2 regions of the Leucobacter sp. BZR 635 genome follow, and region 2 is predicted to be linked to the other one. Evidence: predicted binding sites of a transcription regulator. Region 2 holds the regulator's gene; the other holds the start of a gene.
The links. Region 2 encodes HspR, which represses chaperone genes until heat shock. Its sites were predicted from a motif close to AAGTTGAGTCNNNNNGACTCAACTT; they were not measured.

Region 1 (10,907 bases), on a different contig from region 2:
TACTCCAGGCCCTCGGCCTCGTACCCTTCGCGGCGTATGTGCTCGTGTTTCTCCTCGTGCCGACGATCATCGCCGTCGGCAGTGGCTTTACCGGCCCAGACGGCTTCACACTCGCGAACCTCGCCGTACTCGGCTCCCCCGAAACGCTCAGTGCATTCTGGGCGAGCATCTGGCTCAGCGCACTCACTGCGGCAGTCGGCGCCGTCGTCGGCGCGATCCTCTGCTGGGCGCTCGCAGGGCTCCCCGAGGGTGGCGCGCTGCGCCGGGCAGTCGACTCCGCGAGCTCGGTACTCGCCCAGTTCGGCGGCGTAATGCTCGCCTTCGCGTTCATCGCGACCATCGGCGGCCAGGGCCTCATCACCGTGCTCCTGCGCGAACGCCTCGGCGTTGACATCTTCGCGAACGGCGTGTGGCTCTACGAGCTTCCAGGACTAGTGCTGCCCTATCTGTACTTCCAGGTACCCCTGATGGTGATCACGTTTCTCCCCGCGGTGCTCGCGCTTCGGCAGGGCTGGGCGGAGGCCGTCGCAACCCTCGGCGGCGGCGCAGCAAGCTACTGGACCCGCGTCGGGATCCCCGTGCTCGCCCCGGCATTCCTCGGGTCCCTGCTGCTGCTGTTCGCGAACGCTTTCTCGTCGTACGCCACCGCCGCGGCCCTCATCAGCCAGGGCTCGCAGATCGTGCCCCTGAAGATCCGTGCGGCGCTCATCGGCGAGACCGGCGGCGCACTCGCCGCGAACGCTGGCGTCCTCGCCCTCGGCATGATCCTCGTAATGACCGTCGTGATGTTCGCGTACGGCCGACTCATGGCCCGGACCGCGAGGTGGCAGGGATGACGCGCGCGCGGGTGAGCGCCCGCGTACCCGGCCGACCATCGCCCGGCGTCGCCCGCACCGTGGTGATCGCGATTGGCGCGGTGTTCCTCGTCCCGCTCATTGCGATGCTCGAGTTCACGCTCCGATCCACGACGGGCGGCTATGGCTTCGATCACTGGACAGCGCTCTTTGCCCCGGAAAACGAACGCGGCTACCGCGTGCTGTACCAGGGGCTGCAGAATTCGCTCGTCCTCGCGCTCATCACGCTCGGCATCGTGCTCCTGCTGTTCTTCCCAACGATCGTGCTCGTGCACCTGCGCTTCCCGCGGCTGCAGCGCGCGCTCGACCTGCTCACGGTGCTGCCGATCGCGATCCCCGCGATCGTGCTCGTCGTCGGTTTCGCACCCATCTACCGTGTCATCGGCCAGACGGTCGGCTCGGGTGCCTGGACCCTCGCGCTCGCCTACGGTGTGCTCGTGCTGCCGTTCGCGTACCGCGCGATCGCCTCAGACCTCACCGGCATGGACGCCCGCGTGCGCGCCGAGGCCGCACGCTCCCTCGGGGCGTCATGGCCCATCGTGCTGCTCCGGGTCATCGCGCCCGGCGTCCGCCGCGGCCTGCTCGCCGCCTCCCTCATCACACTCGCGATCGTGCTCGGCGAGTTCACGGTGTCGTCGCTCCTCAACCGAGTGACGCTCCAAACGGCGCTGCTGCAGATCTCGCAGTCCGACCCGTTCGTCGCCGTCGCTGTCTCGCTGCTCTCGCTCATCGGCGCGTTTGTGCTGCTCATGCTCGTGAGTGCCACCGGGCGGGCACCGCGCGCACGACGCCCGGCCGCGGCCCCGGCGACACTTCCTGTTCCCGCCACTCAGAAGGAGGCCAGCGATGGCCGATAAGACCCCTCAGCCAAGCTCCGCCGTCCGGCTCGAAGCCGTCACCAAAGCCTACGGGTCGAACACGGTGCTGCACGGAGTCGACCTCGCGCTTGAGCCAGGCGAGCTCGTGTGCCTGCTCGGCCCCTCGGGTTGCGGGAAGACGACGGCGCTCAGAGCGATCGCGGGGCTCGAACCAGTCTCGGGCGGCAGGATATTCCTCGGCGACGACGACGTGACGAATGTGCCAGTCAACCGCCGTGACATCGGCATGGTCTTCCAGCAGTACTCCCTGTTCCCACACCTGACGGTGGCCCGAAACGTCGAGTTCGGGTTGCAGATGCGAAAGGTCGCCCGCTCCGAACGCGAACGCCGCATCGGCGAGATGCTCGAGATTGTGGGTCTCGAGCATCTCGCCGAGCGTTTTCCGCATGAGCTTTCGGGCGGTCAGCAGCAGCGAGTTGCGCTGGCCCGTGCGCTCGTGACTCGGCCGCGCGCGCTCCTGCTCGACGAGCCGCTCTCTGCGCTCGACGCGAAGGTGCGGGTCCGGTTGCGCGAGCAGATCCGGGCGATCCAAACAGAACTCGGCATCAGCACAGTGTTCGTCACACACGATCAAGAAGAGGCGCTCGCGATCTCCGACAGGGTCGCGGTGATGGAGGGCGGCAGAATTGCCCAGCTCGGCACACCAGAAGAGCTCTACCGCAGGCCAGCCTCACCGTTCGTTGCTGACTTCGTCGGACTCTCAAACAGGGTCGCCGGGGTCCTGACGCATGGCTCCGCGGCCGACGCCTCAGTGGTTCGCGTGCAAGGAGTGACGATCCCGGTGCTTCCGCATACCGGCCTCGCACCAGGGGACCCTGTGACCGCGTACGTGCGGCCGGAACACGTGCGGCTCGGCGCAGGCCCAGGCGCGAGCGCGGGCGGCACCACCGGTCACCACGCGAGCGCTCCTGCCCTGGGAACGCCCGACAGGGCCACCACCGCCGTGGTCATCTCGAGCGGCTTTCTCGGCTCGATCAGACGCACAGTCGTCCAGCTCGCCGATGGTACGACGCTTGCCTCGCAGCACGGAGCAGAGGCGATGTTCAGGCCGGGCGAGGCGGTCAGCGTCTCGTTCGCGCAAGAACCGGTCGCTGTCGTGGCGGCGGCCTAACGATGCCCGCGGCCCAGGCAGGAACACCACCTGCTCGCCGGAGCTCACCTCGCTAGACGGTGAGGCCCCGTGGCCAGGCCTACCGGCGCTCGGCGAAGAACTCGGCGAGGAGCTCCGCGCACTCCTCCGCGCGCACACCCGCAACAACCTCCGGCACCGGGTGCGGGAGCCGACCGTCGCGCAGCAGGTCGTAGACGCTGCCGACCGCGCCGGCCTTCTCATCCCACGCGCCGAACACGACGCGCGGCACGCGGGCGGCGAGAATCACGCCCGCGCACATCACGCAGGGCTCCAGGGTGACGACGAGGGTGCAGTCTTCGAGGAAGCGATCCCCCACGGCCTTCGCCGCACCGCGAATCGCGCGGATCTCGGCGTGCCCGGTCGGATCCAGGCTCGACGCGCGCGCGTTCCGCCCGGTCGAAATCACGCCTCGGTCGGGCCCGAGCACCACCGCCCCAACAGGGATTTCGCCCTCCGCAGCCGCCAGACGAGCCTCGCCGAGGGCGGTCGCCATCGCGGCAAGTTCTTCTGAGGATGGAGGGATGGTGGTCACGGCAATAGAATAGGCCCATGCGAGTCTTCGTTGCAGATCATCCACTGATCACACACAAACTGACGGTGCTGCGCGACGTGAAGACGCCGCAGCCCACGTTCCGCCTCCTCGTCGAGGAACTCATGACGCTGCTGGCGTATGAGGCCACCCGCGAGGTGCGGGTCGATCCGATTGAGATCCAGACGCCCGTTGCCCAGACCACGGGCGTACGCCTGAGTGAGCCGCTGCCGCTCATCGTGCCGATCCTGCGCGCGGGCCTCGGCATGCTCGAGGGCATGGTGACGCTCATTCCGACCGCCGAGGTCGGCTTCCTCGGAATGGTGCGCGACGAGGAGACCCTCGAGCCCACCACCTACGCAGAGCGGCTCCCCGATTCGCTCGCGGGCCGGCAGTGCTTCGTGCTCGATCCGATGCTCGCGACCGGTGGATCGCTTGCCGCCGCTATCGACTTCCTGTTCGAGCGCGGTGCGGACGACATCACCGCGATCTGCATCCTGGGCACGCCCGAGGGCGTTGAGCTCATGAAGAAGGCCGCGGGCGACCGCAACGTGACGCTCGTGCTCGGCGCGCTCGACGAGGGACTCGACGAGCAGGCCTACATTGTGCCGGGCCTCGGCGACGCGGGCGACCGCCTGTACGGCACGGCCTAAGCCTGAGCGTTCGGTGCTGCTGAGCCGCTCAGTGCTGCTGGACGTTCGGTGCTGCTGGGCCGCTCACGCTGCAGCGCTGGATTCCCTGACGCTGCGACGGTGGGTACCTTCGCGCGTGCGAGACACCCGCTCCCGCGCCCATTCTCGCCAGTAGATACCTCCTCCGCGAGCTGACATACGTTCAACCGTGGAAGTCACCCGATCTCGCTGACACGATATGTTTTCGACGTTCAGGGGTTCAGGGGAGGGGTGCCGAGCTGGGAGAGCCGCACAGGGCTGTGGCGTGTGCACGCGCAGTGAGCATCCTCGGCGAGGCCTTTGCGACCGCGGCACGTGACCGACCGCAGGAGCTTCGGAATGTGTTCATCCCGGGCCCGGCTGCGTGAACAGCAAGGGCGCGAAGCGCCCGCGGCAGCCGCGCACCGTGCAACCACCCGGAACGCCGACACGATTCAAGGCTTGAAGCCCCCGTTTCATCTATTCCGACCCGAACCCACGCTGCGCAAGGGTCGGACTAGATAAAACGGGGCTGTTGAGATGCGGCGGGGCCGGACCGAGCCGTACCGAGCCGTACCGAGCCGAGCGCTGCCGGGCGTTACTCGACCCTGCTGGGCACGCCAGCGGCCTCGGTGAGGGAGGCGAGCTCCGCAGGAGACAGGTCGGGCTCCATCGATGCGAGCAGCGCCGGGAGCTGTTCCGTGGAGCGCGCGCTCGCGATCGGCGCGCCGACCGTCGGCTGCAGCCGCAGCCACGCGAGCGCCACGCTCACGACCTGGGCGCCGTGCTCTACAGCCACGGCATCGAGCGCTGCGAGCACACGGCGCCCCCGATCGTCGAGGTAGCCGATCGCCTGACCCGCACGCGGGCTGGCACCCTCGGCCTGGGCCGCAGCCTCGTCACGGTATTTGCCCGCGAGAAAGCCCTTCGCGAGCCCAAAGTAGGGAAACACCGAGAGCTCCTCGGCCTCCGCGACCGCCCGCAACCCGTTCACTTCAAAGCCGCGCTCCATGAGGTTGTAGTGCGGCTGCAGTGCGACGGGCAGGTGGTATCCGCCCTCACGAGCGATCTGAAACCACTCTGCGACGCGTTCGGCGGTGTAGTTCGAGACGCCGATCGCGCGGATCTTGCCTGCATCCACGAGATCAGAGAAGGCCGCGACCGTCTCAGCGAGCGGGGTCTCCGCGTCATCGAAATGGGCGTAGTAGAGGTCGATCCTGTCGGTCTGCAGTCGGGCGAGCGAGGCGTCGGCGGCGGTGCGCACGTTCTCCGCGGCAAGACCCGGAAAGTCTGGATGGGTCGACACCTTCGTTGCGATCGTGACGGCGTCGCGGGATCCGCGCGCCGTCAACCACTCGCCGATGATCTTCTCGGAGTCGCCGCCTGAGTTTCCCGGCACCCACGCCGAGTAGCCGTCGGCCGTGTCCACAAAGTCACCGCCACCCGCCACGAAGCCATCGAGCACCGCAAACGAGGTGTCGCGGTCAGCCGTCCAGCCAAACACATTTGCCCCAAGCGAGAGCGGCGCTACTGCCAGTTCGCTTCGACCGATCTGAACCCTGTTCGACATGTAACTCCTTCGTCAACGGTGCCGAGGCGCACCCGTTTCGACGCTACACCTCGCCGCTGGGATCTCCACGCCACGCCGCGAGCGATACCGGGTCATCGGTGATGACGAGGTCGATTCCGTACGAGCGGGCCTTCGCCCACTGCTTCTCGGTGTTCAGCGTGTAGACCATGGTTCCGATGCCGAGCACGCGGGCGTCCGCTACCAGCCCGAAGTCGCGCTCGAAGACCTGGTTGCGAGCACCGATCGCCGACACCTTGAGTTCGGCGGCGGTTTCGAGCGTCGCGCGATTCCAATCGCGGGTGAGCATCACCCGCGCGTACTCGGGGGCGAGGATCGCGAGCCGTTCGAGGTTGGCGAGCTCGAATGATTCGAAGGCGACGCGATCCACCAGGTACCGCTCGCCCAGCATCTTGACCGCCCCCGCGATCTGCTCGTCGTGCCACTCCCCCTTGAGCTCGATCAGTGCACGACTGTTCGTCGGCGCGAGCTCGTTAAGAAATTCTTCGAGGGTCGGTACCGGCTCGCCCGCGAACTCCGGCCCAAACCACGAGCCAGCGTCGAGACGCCTGATCTGTTCGAGCGAGTACGCGGATACCTCGCCCGTGCCGTTAGTCGTGCGGTCGAGCGTTGAATCATGCATGAGTACCGGCACCCCGTCCGCCGTGAGATGCATGTCGGCCTCGACAAAGTCGACGCCCTGGTCGAATGCGAGGCGCATCGCGGCGAGCGTGTTTTCGGGGGCGAGGGCCGCGGCACCCCGGTGCGAGATGATGCCGAAGCTCTCGACTCGGCTGAGGGCGCCGTGCAGCTGGAGGACACTCGCGTTCGCGGCGTAGGGGTTCGAGCCAATGCTGGCGATGAGGGCGAGCACGAAGAACGCAGCGTAGAGCGCGAGTCGGCCTCGATGGTTGGGGAGGGGCACTGCCTGAGTGCGTGAAATGCGATGCATAGGGGGCTCCTCACTCCGCGCAACTTCGCGCGGTGCCCCTCACCCTATCTGACTGCGTTACCGTTTTGTGATAATTATTGGATCGGCGTGGCAGGCAGCAGCGCGAGCTCCTCCCCACCGGGTGCCACGTCGATCCGGGCGACGTCGCCGTCGCGGATCTCGCCACCGAGAATACCGCGCGCAAGCCGGTCGTCGATCTCGCGCTGCATGAGGCGGCGCAGCGGACGCGCGCCGTAGATCGGGTCGTAGCCGCGCTGCGCAAGCCAGGCACGCGCCTCTGGGGTGACAGCGAGCGTGAGCCTGCGCTCCGCGAGCCGCGCCTGCAGCCGATCGATGGAGATCTCGACGATCTGCGCGAGCGCGTCGACAGAGAGCGGGTGGAAGATCACCATCTCGTCGAGCCTGTTCACAAACTCGGGCTTGAATGCCCGCCGCACGGTCTCCTGCACGGCAGACACCTTCGCGGGCCACTCCATGTCGGGGTCGACAAGATACTGGCTACCAAGGTTCGAGGTGAGGATGAGGATCGTGTTGCGGAAGTCAACCGTGCGCCCCTGCCCATCGGTGAGGCGGCCGTCGTCGAGCACTTGCAGCAGCACGTCGAACACCTCGGGGTGTGCCTTTTCGACCTCGTCAAGCAGCACGACCGAGTACGGCCTACGCCGCACGGCCTCCGTGAGCTGCCCGCCCTGCTCGTAGCCGACGTACCCGGGAGGCGCACCTACGAGCCGCGAGACCGAGTGCTTCTCGCCGTACTCGCTCATGTCGATGCGCACCATCGCGTGCTCGTCGTCGAAGAGGAACTCGGCGAGTGCCTTCGCGAGCTCCGTTTTGCCGACCCCTGTTGGTCCGAGGAAGAGGAAGGAGCCGGTCGGGCGGTTCGGATCCGCGATCCCCGCCCGAGTGCGCCGCACGGCGTCCGCGACGGCCCGCGCCGCCTCCTCCTGGCCCACGACGCGCTTCCCGAGCTCACGTTCGAGCGCGAGCAGCTTCTCGGTTTCGCCCTGCATGAGCCTGCCGACGGGGATCCCCGTCCAGGCCGCGACCACTCCGGCGATGTCTTCATCAGTGACCTGGTCGTTCACCATGCGGGGCTCGCCGTCGGGGCTCTCAGCACTCTGCTGCTCCGCGCTCTCTGCCTCGGCGAGCTCTTTCTCGATGACGGGGATCTCCCCGTACAGCAGCTTCGAGGCGCGCTCGAGGTTGCCCTCGCGCTGCGCGCGCTCGGCATCCATGCGCGTCTGGTCGAGCTTCTCGCGGAGTGCGCCTACGCGGTTGAGCGTCGCGCGCTCCTTCTCCCACCGCGCTTCGAGCCCGGCGAGCTCGGTCTGCTTCTCGGCGAGGTCCTCGCGCAGCTTCGCGAGGCGTTCCTTCGAGGCCTCGTCTTTCTCCTTCTTCAGCGCGAGTTCCTCGAGCTTTAGCCTGTCGACCGCGCGGCGCAGCTCATCGATCTCGAGCGGAGCCGAGTCGATTTCCATACGGAGACGGCTCGCGGCCTCGTCGATGAGGTCAATTGCTTTGTCGGGAAGCTGCCGCGCAGTGATGTAGCGATTCGACAGCGAGGCAGCAGCAATCAGGGCTGAGTCGGCGATTGTCACCTTGTGGTGCGCTTCGTAGCGTTCCTTGAGTCCGCGGAGAATCCCCACAGTGTCTTCAACCGACGGCTCACCGACGTACACCTGCTGGAAGCGACGTTCGAGCGCGGCATCTTTCTCGATGTACTCGCGGTACTCGTCGAGCGTGGTCGCGCCGATGAGACGGAGCTCGCCGCGAGCGAGCATCGGCTTGAGCATCTGCGAGGCCGCGACCGAGGACTCACCACCGCCTGCGCCCATGAGCGTGTGCAACTCGTCAATGAAGGTGATGATCTCACCGTCAGACTCCTTGATCTCCGCGAGCACCGCCTTCATGCGCTCCTCGAACTCGCCGCGATACTTCGCGCCCGCGATCAGCGCGGAAATGTCGAGTGAGATGAGTTCCTTGCCCTTGAGTGACTCGGCAACGTCGCCCGCGACGATGCGCTGGGCGAGGCCTTCGACGACGGCGGTCTTACCGACGCCGGGCTCGCCGATGAGCACGGGGTTGTTCTTCGTGCGACGGGTGAGCACCTGGCTCACGCGGCGGATCTCGCTATCGCGCCCGATCACCGGATCGAGCTTGCCCGAACGGGCGACCTCAGTGAGGTTCACGCCGAACTGTTCAAGGGCGCTTTCTTTACCTTCGCCTTCGGCGGGCTGCCAATTTGCCTGCATGATGTCCTTTCGTGATGAGCGGGCTGTGCGATTCGGTGGCGTTGACACCGAATCACAAACTTGAGTGCATGTGACTCAAGTTTAGAACGAAACCCGCAATTGCGCTACTCCAGGTGCCGCAGGTATCGCTCGGGTGCGTCCATGAAGCGCCGCCAATTGTCGACCATCTCCAGCTCCTCGTACGAGCTCCTGCGCATTCCCCACTCACCGAGCTCGTAGATATCGGCACCGGGAACGGCGGCGAGGATCGGCGAGTGCGTCGACAGGATCACCTGCGACCCGGCTGCGGCGAGCGCGCTCATATGCGCAAGCAGCCTGAGTGAACTCATGAACGACAGCGCCGATTCTGGCTCGTCAAACACCCAGAGGCCCCGGATGCGGGCGCGCGACTCGATAAAGTCAAGAAACGACTCCCCATGGCTCTGGTAGTTGTACTGCCCGGCTACGCCCGGAGGAGCGTTCTCTATCTCCTCGAGGTACCCAAAATGCCCGTGCATCGTTTCGGCGCGCAAGAACACGCCCTTGCGAGAGGATCCGGCACCGCGCGCAAGCTGCAGGTGCCCGTCGAGGGGCGACTCGCTCACCAGGGTCGAGTGCCGCGCATTGTGGGTGCCGCCCTCGGGGTTCAACCCGTAGGCCGCCGCGATCGCCTCGACGATTGTCGATTTGCCCGCGCCGTTCTCGCCCACGAACACCGTGATCGACCCGAACTCGAGCCGCCCCTCGAGCAGCTGTCGCACCGCGGGGATCTGCGCGAACCAGGCGCTGCGGTCGGCCGGCGCTTCCGGATCCTCTTCCACCCACCGCAGCGGCAGCACACTGAGCTTCATCCGGGCACCTCCCGCACCATCCTCGTGAACCGGCCATCGGCCGAACTCGGCCTCGGCTTGACGATACCTTGCGACACTGACATCGGCGTCGCGTGAGTGAGCGCGGAGGGATCCCGATTCGACAACCACCGCGGCCAGGGCACTCCTCCGTGCCCACGAGGAGGTCTAGGCTGAAACGGTGACCGAGAACAACGCTGCTGCCCACCCGCACGCCTTCGCCTCAGATAACTGGGCAGGGATCCACCCCGAAATCTTTGCGGCGCTCGCTGCTGCAAACATCGGGCACACGGTTGCGTACGGGGGCGACCCGTGGACGCTCGAGTTCCAGGCAACGGCACGCCGCATCTTCGGCGACGAGGCTGTGGCCTTCCCGGTGTTCAACGGATCCGGCGCGAATGTGCTCGCGCTCCAGGCCGCGCTGCCGCGTTGGGGAGCCGTGATCTGCGCGGCGACCGCGCACGTGAACACCGACGAGACCGGGGCCCCCGAGAAGACGGGTGGCCTGAAGTTGCTCGCTGTCGACACCCCCGACGGCAAGCTCACGCCCGAGCTCGTAGAGCGCGAGGCGTGGGGATGGGGCAGCAAGCACCGCGCCCAGCCTCTCGCGGTGACGATCTCGCAGACGACTGAGCTTGGCACCTGCTACACGCCGGCGGAAATTCGCGCGCTCGCCGAGCACGCCCACGAGCGCGGCATGCTGCTGCACATCGATGGATCTCGCCTCGGCGGCGCGGCTACACACCTGGGGACGAGCCTCGCGGCGATCTCGAGCGAGGCGGGTGCCGACATCCTCAGCCTGGGGGCGACGAAGAGTGGGGCCCTCGGCGCTGAGGCGGTGGTCGTACTGCGGCCCGACGCTACCCCCGGGATTGAATATCTGCGCAAGATCAATCTGCAGCTCGCCTCGAAGATGCGTTTCGCGTCTGCGCAGCTCAATGCGCTCTATGGCGGGGATCTCTGGCTGAGGACCGCGCAGCATGCGAACGCGATGGCGGCCCGGCTCGCGGCGGGGCTTCGCGCGGTTGAGGATCCGGCGGTCAGGATTGCGTTTCCCGTGGAGTCGAACGCGGTATTTGTCGAGTTGCCCGAAGAGGTCGCGCGCCGCGCGCAGGATCAATTCGCTTTCGGGGCGTGGCCTACCAGGCCCGGGCTCTATCGGTTGATGTGTGCGTTCGACACGACGGAGGCCGACGTGGATGAGCTGCTCGCGCTGATCCGCGGCTAGCCGGCGGGTAGCGCAGCGCGTGAAGCAGCGGGCGGCGC
Region 2 (10,907 bases):
AAAGGCGTAGAGTAGCGACAATTTGTCTCGTAGATGAATTCAAAGACTCACCCGAAGGAGACGAAGTGGAACTTGACGACATTCATCGCAGAATGATCAGCATCCTCCAAACGGAAGGACGGATTTCAATCAACGCTCTCTCGGAGCGGCTTGGCATCTCTCGATCAAATGCCTATCAACGCCTTGAACGGATGATCGACTCTGGCGTCATTACCGGCTTCAGCGCCCAGGTCTCACCTCCCGCCGTCGGCCTCGGAATCGCCGCGCTCGTCTTCGTCACGATCAAACAACGCCTGTGGGATGAATTCCTCGAGGGGGTCCGGCAGATTCCAGAACTCGAGTACTTCGCAGTGACCACGGGTGAGCACGACTGCATGCTGCTCGTCCGCTCGGCTGATGTCGCAGGAGTGCACACGCTCGTTTCCTTCGAGCTCGCGAAGTGGCGCTCGGTTGAATCAACAGAGACCGTGTTCCTGATGGACGAAGGCAGGTTTTGGCCCGAAATTCCGGCATCGCAGAGCACCGGCGCGACTGAGACCCCGGCGGTCGGGGTCACCCGGTTGGTTCGCACCCGGACGCATCCCCAGGCACAGGCAACCGCGGAAGCATCAGCTCAGGCGGCGAAGCAGGCTGCGAAGCTCGCTGCGAAGCAGGCCACACGATAGGCAGTCCTGCGCGGTTCTGCGGCTCCTTCCAGCATGCCGAGACCGCTACCAGCATTCACGGGGGCCTGGTGGTAGTTTGATCTGGCTACAGCGCTACCCAAGTATCCGCACAGCGCTCACAGAACAGCACAACCCGAAAAACATTACCGAAGTGGGGGCAGGATGGCATCGAACCAGCTCGAAGCGCTACTCGAGCGCGCACGCGCATGGGCCGCGCACGACATCGACCCGGCCACGCAGGCTGAAGCGGAGCGGCTGATCACCCTGGCGGCCGCAGGCGACGAGCCCGCGGCCACCGAGCTTGCCGAATCCTTCGGGGATCGGCTGGCGTTCGGCACAGCGGGACTCCGCGGCAGGCTCGGAGCCGGCCCCTCGCGCATGAATCGCGTCGTCGTCTCCCAGACGAGCGCCGGTTTCGCCGCATTCCTCCTCGAGCGCGCCGCCCGCGGCGAGACGAGCAGTCCGCCTTCAATCGTCATCGGCTACGACGCGCGGATGAACTCCGATGTCTTTGCGCGCGATACCGCTGAGATCATGGCGGGAGCCGGCGTCCAGGTCACGCTGTTTCCGAGTTTCGGCCCGACGCCGCTCGTTGCGTTCGCCGTGCGCCACCTCGGGGTGTCCGCTGGCGTCATGATTACCGCGAGCCATAATCCGCCACGGGACAACGGTTACAAGGTCTTCCTCGGCGACGCTGACAACGGCTCGCAGATTGTCGCCCCGGTCGACGGGATCATCGCCGCACGGATCGATGCCGCAGCAGCTGGACCCGTGGCAGATCTCCCGCGAAGCGACTCCTTCACCGTTGCCGGGCCAGAGATCACCGACGCCTACGTGACACGCACGGCCGCCTCACTGCTCGCCGGATTCCCCGTCACGCATGACGGCCGCACCCTCAGCGAAGAGGTCCCGCTGAAGGTTGTCTACACCGCGATGCACGGCGTTGGCGCCGAGATCTCAGAGCGGGTGCTGCTCGCAAGCGGCCTGCCACTGCCGATCCCGGTGCCCGAACAGGTCACTCCTGACGGCAACTTCCCCACGGTTGATTTCCCGAACCCCGAGGAGCCTGGCGCGCTCGATCTCGCCTACCGCACCGCTCGCGAGGTCGGTGCCGAGCTCATCATCGCCCACGATCCAGATGCAGATCGCCTTGCCATCGCGCTGCCCGACTCCGCCGAGGAGTCTGGCTACCGCCGCCTCACCGGCAACGAGCTGGGGCTGCTCCTCGGATGGCGTGCCTCAGAACGAGCCGCGCAGGATGCCGAAGAGCGCAAGATCCCCCTCAGCGGTACGCTCGCGTGCACGATCGTCTCGTCACCCGCGCTGCGCGCCGTGGCGAAGGATTACGGGCTCGATTACGCCGAGACCCTGTCCGGGTTCAAGTGGGTCTCCCGCGTGCCAAACCTGGTGTTTGGCTTCGAGGAGGCGCTCGGCTATCTCACGCAGCCGCACGTTGTCCGCGACAAGGACGGCATCTCCGCAGGGGCCGACGCCATCGCGATGGCCCGGTGGGCGAAGGGCCGCGGCTCCGACGTCTGGGGACTGCTCGAGGAGGCCAGTGAGCGGTTCGGGCATTTCGCGAGCAGCCAGATCACGCTGCGGCTCGATTCGATGGCTGCGGCCGCGGAGCTCGCAGCGAAGATCCGCACCGCCCCGCCCACCGCGTTTGGCGTGCGTGCCGTAACCGCGGCAACCGACCTGCTCGAGCCTGGACTCGCTGAGGTTCCCGCGAACGTGCTGCGCTACGACCTGGCCGACGGCTCGCGCGTGATGATTCGCCCGAGTGGTACCGAGCCGAAGCTGAAGCTGTACCTCGACACCTTTAGCGAGAAGGGCAAGGCTTCGAAGCGGCGGGCGGCCGCTGAGCGCGCCCTCACCGATCTCGAAGCCGACGTGCGCTCCTTCCTTGAGGCGCTGCAGGCGTAGGCCGCGGGCTTCGGTGCCTCCCCCGCACCCTCTCACCCCCGATTAATTCATTCCGCCCCTTGCACATCCCGTGCAAGGGGCGGAATGAATTAATCGGGGTATGGAGGATGGCCGGGGCGGGCGGCGTCCCGCGGCAGCGGAGCAGCGGGGCAGCCCGGCGGGCTACCTCCGGTTACAGCGCGTCGCGGTGCGCCTCCCGCAGGTCTTCCACTGCCCGGTCGAGCGAGGGGTCATCGCCGCGCGCGAGACCTGCATACTGCAGCAGCACGCCATCAGCGGTCGGGATCGCCTTCACCCAGAGCCTGCGGCGCGGCACGAACAGCGACCAGATCAGCCCGCCAAGCGACAGCAGCGCGAAGATTAGGATGCCAATCTGGAACGGGTTCTGCATCACGTCAAACGACGCGTAGCGCGGCACAGCCTCGAAGCTCACCGTGCCGAGCCCATTCGGAAGGTCGGCGGACTCACCGGGGCGCAGCTCAATCGACGGCTTTTCGATGGCGCGGCCAGTGAGCTGCTCCATCTTGCCTGTTTCGAGCGAGTACACCGACTGCGGCACGCCGTCGTCGACGCCGAGGTCGCCCGCGAACGCGTCGAGCGTGAGCACAGGGTTCTCGAGATCAGGGTAGTTCGAGGTGTACGCGCCCGACTCCAGCTTGGTCTGGGTCGGGTAGAAGAAGCCGCGCAGACCCAGCTGGGTTGCCTCGCCGGAATCGTCGGTCAGCCCGTTGAGCACCTTCACGACGCCGAGCGAGGTGAGGTTCGGGTCGGCCCCCTGCGGGATGAACACGACCGATTCCTCGAAGACGATCTCATCAGCGGCGTTCCGCACCACGATCGTCGGCGCGTAGCCGTTTGCGAGGAGATAGATCGGCGAGTTATGCACCCGCAGCGGGTGGTTCACGCGGATCTCCTCCGCGCTCTCGTTGCCCTGCGGGTCGGTAAGCGTCATGCTCGCGATGAACTCGCGCACCTGACCGATGGAGTTCGGGCTCGCGTCCGCATCGTCTGGCGTGATGTAGTTCACCTCGAGGTCGTCGAGGCGGAGGCTGAAGGGCTCGAGCGTGTCCGAGCGGAAGGCGCGGCCGGCGTTCGCCGAGTCGTAGTCGATGAGCTGGTTCACGAAGCTCTCGCCCTCGTAGAGCACGCGCTGACCGTTGAAGGTAAAGGCGCTGCCAAGACCGACGCAGACGAGCACGCCGACGAGCGCGACGTGGAAGAGCAGGTTGCCGGTTTCGCGGAGGTAGCCGCGCTCGGACGACACTGAGACCTCGGAGACGCCGCGGTGTGTGGCTTCCTGGATCTCGGCGCGGTAGCGCTGGCGGCGGAGCATGCTCGCCGCCGATTCGACGGCGGCGTGCGCGAAGGCGAGGCGCTCTTCCTCGGTCGCGTCTTCGTTCGTAACGCGGATCTCGGAGAAGCCCGCCATGCGGTTCAGGCGCGCCGGGGTCTTCGGCGGGGTTCCGCGCCACGCGTTCCAGTGGTGCTTGATGCGCGGCAGCACGCAGCCAATAAGCGAGATGAACAGCAGGAGGTAGATCGCCGAGAACCAGACGGAACCATAGACGTCGAACGCCTGAATCGGGAACGCGTCGAGGATCTTGAAGAGCGTCGGGTTGTCCTTCTCATACTGGATGACGCCGTTGGGGTCGGCACCACGCTGCGGCACGAGCGACCCGGGGATCGCCGCAACAGCGAGCAGCAAGAGCAGGATGAGGGCGACGCGCATGCTCGTGAGCTGTCGCCAGAACCACCGCATCCAGCCGGTGAACCCGAGATCGGGGCTAGTGACTGCCGCTGGAGCGCCGGAGCCGTCGTCATAATCAGAGGGGCGTGACATAGCCACCAATCCATACTTGAAGTTCGCTCATGATGAGCCCCCAGAGCCCTGTGACCATCAGGAGCCCGAGAACAATAAGAATCACGCCGCCGACGATGTTCACCGTGCGGATGTGGCGCTTGAAGAAGGTCATGGTCTGCGTCATCCAGCCGAAGCCGAAGGCAGCCAGCACGAACGGAATGCCGAGACCGAGGGAGTACAGCAGCGCGAGGAGTGCCGCGCGGCCGACCGAGCCCTGCTGCATCGCGAGGAGGCTGACGGTGCCGATCGTCGGCCCGAGGCAGGGTGCCCAGCCGATCGCGAACACGATGCCGAGGAACGGGGCTCCCGCGAGCCCGACCTTCGGACTGATCTTTAGCCGGGTCGTGCGCTGGAAGCGCGAGAACGCGCCCATGAACACGAGCCCCATGATGATCACCACGACGCCCATGACCCGCAGGATCACGTCTTGCCAATCGAGGTACCACGTACTCGCGCCGACGGCTCCGGAGAGCGTCAGCAGCACGACAAACACGATGGCGAAGCCGAGCACGAAGAGGATCGAGCCGAGCACCATCCGATTGCGCTCGCGACGCCCCGCGGCCTTCGGGTTCGCCGCGTTCGGGCTGGGGGTGCCCGCGACTCCGGATACGTATGCGAGGTATCCGGGGATCAGGGGCAACACGCAGGGTGACAGGAACGAAACGAGGCCCGCAGCGACCGCGATCGCGGATGCAACGAGGAGCTGCCCGTCGGCAATGATCTCCTGGATTCCCATTAGTTTTTGCCCGCGGCGGGCTGCTCTTCGAGCGTCTCCGTGATGAGCGTGTGCAACTGCGAGGCCCCTGCGAGCTGGCCGACGACCGTGTGCGCGATGCGCCCCTCGGTGTCGAGAATGAGCGTCGTCGGTACCGCGTTCAGCGGAATCTGGCCGGCGAATGCGCGCTGAACAGAGCGCCCGCCCGGGTTGTCGAGGATAGATTCGTATTCGATACCGAACTCAACGCCGAACTGCTTCGCTTGCGCTGCCTGGTCGCGGGTATTGACTCCCACGAACTTCACGCCCTGCGGCTCGAACTCGTTGTATGCCTCGACGAGGTCGGGGGCCTCGGCGCGGCACGGCGCACAGCCCGCGTACCAGAAGTTCACGACGGTGATGCTTCCGAGGGTGTCGTCGGAACCAAGCTGGTTGCCGAACTCAGTCTCGCCGCCGAACTCGACGGCTGCGCCGCGGTCGTCAGCGGGGAACGAGGCGGAGGATCCATCGCCCGCAACGTAGCCCTTGTCGCCACCGTCCTGCCACTGCGAGGACAGGCTATCGGCTTCGCTCGTGCTGCAGCCGGAAAGGCCAAGCGCGAGGGCAGCGCCCAACGCGGTTACCGCGGCGAATCGTCGCGCGTTCATACAGCTCCTACATCGGTTGCGTCGCCGAGGAGCGACTCTGCCGGGTTGCGGTAGTCCACCTCGAACCAGCGGTTTCCGCGGCGTTCGAAGGTGGTGATGCTCGACAGGTCGCAGCGACGAGTCGCGGGGTTGTGGAAGAGTGCTTTGCCTGCGACGTCGAGGTGGGCCATCCAGATCGGATTCTGGTGCGCGACCATCACGATGTCGCCGCCCTGCGTCTTGTCCCAGGCGTCGTTCATTGCAGCGCGCATGCGAGCCGCAATCTGCCGATACGGCTCACCCCAGCTCGGGCGGAACGGGTTCATGAACTTGTACCAGTAGCGGGGGTTCTTGAACGCGGCGTCTGGGCCGGAGTTCTTCTTGCCCTCGAAAAAGTTGGTGGGCTCGATGATGCGATCCTCGGTTTGGATCTCGAGTGCGAACGCGCTCGCAATCGGCTTCGCGGACTGCTGGGCACGCTCGAGCGGTGATGCGTACAGGGCCGCAACCTTCCGGTCGCTGCCAGCCAGTTCAAGAGCCGCGGCCTCAGCCATCGCGTGGCCGCGCTCAGACAGACGGAACCCGGGGATTCTGCCGTACAAGACGAGATCGGGGTTATGGACCTCCCCGTGGCGCACCAAGTGCAAGAGTTTATCGCTCACACCCTTATTCTAAGCTTCGCCCGCCTGAGAGTTCGGTGCCTTTAGTGTGAGCGCTTCGTGACGGCGAGCACCGTGAATGTCGCGTCGCGTGCAAGCTGGCGCACTTGCCCAATGGCCTGGGTAAGGAGGGGCCGGTAGGCGAGGTGCGAATTGAACACGATCCTGAGCTCACCGCCCGGTGGCAGCACGCGGGCGACGTCCCGAATGAGCCTGTGAGCAACCCCTGCATGCACAGTTGAGCCGGTATGAAAAGGCGGGTTGAGAAGCACGAGATCCGCCCACGCGTCGGGCACCGCTTCCGCACCGTCTGCGCGGTGGATCGCGATGCGCTCGGCGACCCCCGCCGCTTCCGCGGTGAGCCGTGTCGACCGTACCGCGGCATCTGACTGGTCGCTGGCGATCACACTTGCCCGCGGGAGCGCGAGCGCGGCAGACACGGCGAGCACTCCGTTCCCGCAGCCCAAATCGAAGACCCGCTCGGGGCGCACCTGCTCCTGCCATGCGCCCATTCGCGGCTCGCCAGCTGCGTCCGCGGCGAGGGTCTGCAACAGGAGCCGACTGCCGTGGTCGAGCTTGACGCCGCCGAAGGTCGCGCCAAACGCCGCGAGCCCGAAACTGAGCTCGCGATCCGATCCCCACTTGGGGAACGGCGGTTCGGCCCCCGCGGGCAGCGGCAGCGGCTTCGCGGCCTGCACCACACGAGACTTGCGCCAGCCGAGGCCCGCGCTGATCTCACCGAAGTAGCGAGCAAACACGTCGTTCTGGGCACGCGTCATGTGTTTCACACGGCCGCCGGCGAAGACGCGCACGTCGGGGTGCGCATATCGCGCGATCTTCCACGCGATCTCGTCGAGCGCGTCGAGCCCGCGCGGCAGCTGCACGAGCACGGTCTCTGCGCCCTCAAGCAGTTCCGGGCCGAGCTGCGCGGCTACATACCGATCCGCGAGGTCGAGCCTGGCCGCGTTCTGAGCGAGCGCGCGCTCTGCGAGCAGAGGATCCTGGTATGAGCGCACCCCTGCAGCCCCTAGCGGGCCCGCAGCCCCCAGGGTGAGCGCACCGTGCCGGTCGCCAATGACGGCGATCGAGCCCGGTCGCGCCTCGCGGATCCGCTCAGCCGCAGTCGTGAGGATCAACAGGTCTGCGGTGTCAAACGCTTGGAGCTCGGGCGCATCGAAGTCGGGATCACGGCTGAGCGCGGAACAGAACTCCTCGAGCCTCGCGGCTACGGTTTCCACACCACGACCTCAGCGTTGCGGCGCACGCGCGTGCCGCGGCGAAGCGTCACGACCTCGCCCCCGGCACCGGCGGCAAACACGCGCCGCTCGGGGCGCTTCAGCATCTCGTCTGACAGGGCACGCTCAAGCTCGTGCACCTGCTCTTCGAGCTCGCGTACCCGATCCTCAAGCGTCAGCACCCGGCGGATCCCCTCGAGGCTCAAGCCCTCGGCCGAGAGCCTCGCAACCTCACGCAACCGATGCACGTCGTAGAGCGAGTACCGCCTGGTATTTCCGCTCGTACGCTGCGGCACTACGAGCCCAATTCGGTCGTACTGCCGCAGCGTCTGCGGATGCATCTCGGCGAGTTCAGACGCGGCAGCGATCGCAAATACAGGGGTAAACCTGTCCATCTGCACTGGTGCCATCGTCCTTCCCTCTCCGTGTGTTGTTGGTATTACGCTCGCGCCCTGGCGAACAGGTCGTCCCGCGGGTTCTCCTGCGGTTCAACTGCCTGGAACGCCTCGAGCGCCTCGCGCGCTTCCTCGCTCAGGTGGCTGGGAACGGCGACCTGTACCTCAGCGAGCAGGTCTCCCGTGCCCTTCGAGGTCTTCACGCCGCGACCCTTGACCCGCAGCACGCGACCGCTCGGAGTCCCGGGCTGCACCCGCAGGCGAACGGTCTCGCCTCCGAGCGTCGGTACTTCAACGGTAGCGCCGAGGGTTGCTTCTGTGAAGGTCACCGGCAGCTTGAGCTTGATGTTCAGCCCGTCTCGCTCGAACACCGGGTGCTTGCGCACCGTCACCGTGAGCATGAGGTCACCGGCGGGCGTGCCGCCCTGGCCCGGCTCTCCCTTGCCACGAAGACGGATCTTCTGGCCGTCGGACACCCCAGCGGGAATCTTCACCTTGACGTTGCCGTTCGAGGTCTGCAGTGTGACGGTATCGCCGCTCACCGCAGTCTCGAAGTCGATCGTCGTGGTGGCGTTCACATCGCGACCCTTTTGTGGGCCACGGGCGCCGCCTCCAAACATGTTGAAGATGTCGTCGTAGCCGCCACCCTGCTGGAACCCGTACTGCGTGTTCCTGCCGCCGTGGCCGCCGCCGAACATTCCGCCGAAGACGTCTTCGAAGCCCTGGCCGCCCTGACCACCGGAGGTGAAACGGGCACCGCCGGCACCCATCGCACGTATCTGGTCGTACTCCGCGCGCTGTTCTTTGTCAGAGAGCACCGAGTATGCCTCGCTGATCTCCTTGAACTTCGCCTCGGCCGCAGCATCGCCCGGGTTTGAATCCGGGTGATACTTGCGGGCGAGCTTGCGATAGACCTTCTTCAGCTCGCCCTCGTCGGCATCCTTGGAGATGCCGAGAGTGCGGTAGAAGTCTTTGTCTAACCAGTCCTGACTAGCCATCTGCTCCCACCGCCACCGCTACCTTGGCGGGGCGCAGTTCAACATCTCCGATGCGATAGCCCCGCTCGACTACGTCAAGCACAGTGTGCTGCTCGGTGCCGGGAACCGGCACCTGAGCAATCGCTTCATGCACCTGCGGGTCAAACAGTTCGCCCTTTTCGCCGAAGCTCTCGACGCCGAGCCGTTCAAGGCTCGCGCGGAGCTTCTGCGCGATCGTGGTGAACGCGCTGCCCTCCTCGAGATCACCGTGCTGTTCGGCACGGTCGAGGTCGTCGAGCACGGGCAGCAGCTGCATGACGACCGAGGCCTTCGCGCGCTGCTTATCGAGTTCGACGTTTGCTTCGGTGCGCTTGCGATAGTTCGCGTACTCCGCGGTGAGCCGGCGGAGATCCTCCAGGTACGGATTCTCTTCGTCAGCGGCACCTTCGGTGCCAGCCTCGGCGTCCGCTCCCGCGGCCGCCTCGGTCTGCTCGGCACCCAAGATGTCGTCTACCGTGAGATCAGCGCCCTCGGGCCCGGGGGCGGAGGAGTGACCCTCCGCCCCGCTGGCCTGCGAGGATTCGCCCGCCGGAACATCGCCCGCCGGCTGGTCGTCGCCCAGATGTTCCTCGTTCGCCATGGTTACTTCTGCTCCTCGTCGTCTTCAACAACCTCTGCGTCAACCACGTCGTCGTCGTTCGACTCCGTGCCCTCTGCTGCAGCCTCGGGGGCCTCCTGCGCCTGAGCGTAGATGGCTTCGCCAAGCTTCTGCTGGCTTTCGCCGAGCTTGTCAGCAGCGGTCTTCACCGCGTCGTCGTCATCGCCCGCGAGCGCGGCCTTGAGCGCGTCGAGATCGCCCTGGACCTCGGTCTTCACGTCTTCGGGGAGCTTGTCCTCGTTGTCAGTGATGAGCTTCTCGACCGAGTATGCGAGCTGCTCGGCGTTGTTACGCTGCTCAGCTGCCTCGCGGCGCTTCTTGTCGTCTGCTGCGTGCTCTTCAGCCTCGCGCACCATGCGCTCGATGTCGTCCTTCGAGAGCGTCGAACCACCGGAGATGGTGATGGTCTGCTCGGTGCCGGTGCCCTTGTCCTTGGCCGAAACCTGGACAATGCCGTTGGCATCGATGTCGAAGGTGACCTCGACCTGCGGCACGCCACGCGGGGCCGGTGCGATACCGGTGAGCTCGAACGTTCCAAGGTTCTTGTTGTCACGGGTGAACTCGCGCTCGCCCTGGAAGACCTGGATCGCAACCGACGGCTGGTTGTCCTCTGCCGTCGTGAAGGTCTCCGAACGCTTCGTCGGGATCGCGGTGTTGCGCTCGATGAGCTTGGTCATGATGCCGCCCTTGGTCTCGATACCGAGCGACAGGGGGGTCACGTCGATGAGCAGAACGTCCTTGCGCTCGCCCTTCAGCACGCCTGCCTGGAGAGCTGCGCCGACTGCGACGACCTCATCCGGGTTGACGCCCTTGTTCGGCTCGCGGCCGCCGGTGAGCTGCTTGACGAGCTCGGTGACTGCGGGCATACGGGTCGATCCACCAACGAGCACGACGTGGGCGATGTCGCCAACCTTCACGCCGGCTTCCTTGATGACATCCTCGAACGGCTTGCGGGTGCGCTCGAGCAGATCCTTCGTGAGCTCCTCGAACTTCGCGCGGGTGAGCGTCTCGTCGAGGTTTGCCGGGCCGTTCTCGGTGAGCGAGAGGTACGGGAGCTGGATCTGGGTGCTCGTCGAGTTCGAGAGCTCCTTCTTTGCCTGCTCAGCTGCCTCCTTGAGGCGCTGGAGTGCGATCTTGTCCTTCGAGACGTCGACGCCGGTCGAGTTCTTGAACTGCTCGCTGAGCCACTT

Region 1: ACI1US_RS11200 (ATP-dependent Clp protease ATP-binding subunit) is a predicted target of HspR. The motif match lies at 8,872-8,896, and genes of this name have one in related genera.

What each region holds. Positions count from the first base shown of each region.
Region 1 is NZ_JBLUNZ020000053.1:35,460-46,366, reverse strand. Features, by position in the region: gene ACI1US_RS11235 (ABC transporter permease) at 1-836, shown strand, start outside; gene ACI1US_RS11230 (ABC transporter permease) at 833-1,711, shown strand; gene ACI1US_RS11225 (ABC transporter ATP-binding protein) at 1,701-2,843, shown strand; gene ACI1US_RS11220 (nucleoside deaminase) at 2,923-3,357, opposite strand; gene upp (uracil phosphoribosyltransferase) at 3,414-4,046, shown strand; gene ACI1US_RS11210 (aldo/keto reductase) at 4,642-5,613, opposite strand; gene ACI1US_RS11205 (glycerophosphodiester phosphodiesterase) at 5,657-6,562, opposite strand; gene ACI1US_RS11200 (ATP-dependent Clp protease ATP-binding subunit) at 6,637-8,814, opposite strand; gene ACI1US_RS11195 (AAA family ATPase) at 8,919-9,644, opposite strand; gene ACI1US_RS11190 (threonine aldolase family protein) at 9,823-10,869, shown strand.
Region 2 is NZ_JBLUNZ020000023.1:281-11,187, forward strand. Features, by position in the region: gene ACI1US_RS03980 (Lrp/AsnC family transcriptional regulator) at 66-665, shown strand; gene ACI1US_RS03985 (phospho-sugar mutase) at 828-2,591, shown strand; gene resB (cytochrome c biogenesis protein ResB) at 2,764-4,431, opposite strand; gene ACI1US_RS03995 (cytochrome c biogenesis CcdA family protein) at 4,415-5,188, opposite strand; gene ACI1US_RS04000 (TlpA family protein disulfide reductase) at 5,188-5,814, opposite strand; gene ACI1US_RS04005 (histidine phosphatase family protein) at 5,811-6,455, opposite strand; gene ACI1US_RS04010 (class I SAM-dependent methyltransferase) at 6,497-7,690, opposite strand; gene ACI1US_RS04015 (heat shock protein transcriptional repressor HspR) at 7,678-8,097, opposite strand; gene ACI1US_RS04020 (DnaJ C-terminal domain-containing protein) at 8,127-9,080, opposite strand; gene ACI1US_RS04025 (nucleotide exchange factor GrpE) at 9,073-9,699, opposite strand; gene dnaK (molecular chaperone DnaK) at 9,702-10,907, opposite strand, start outside.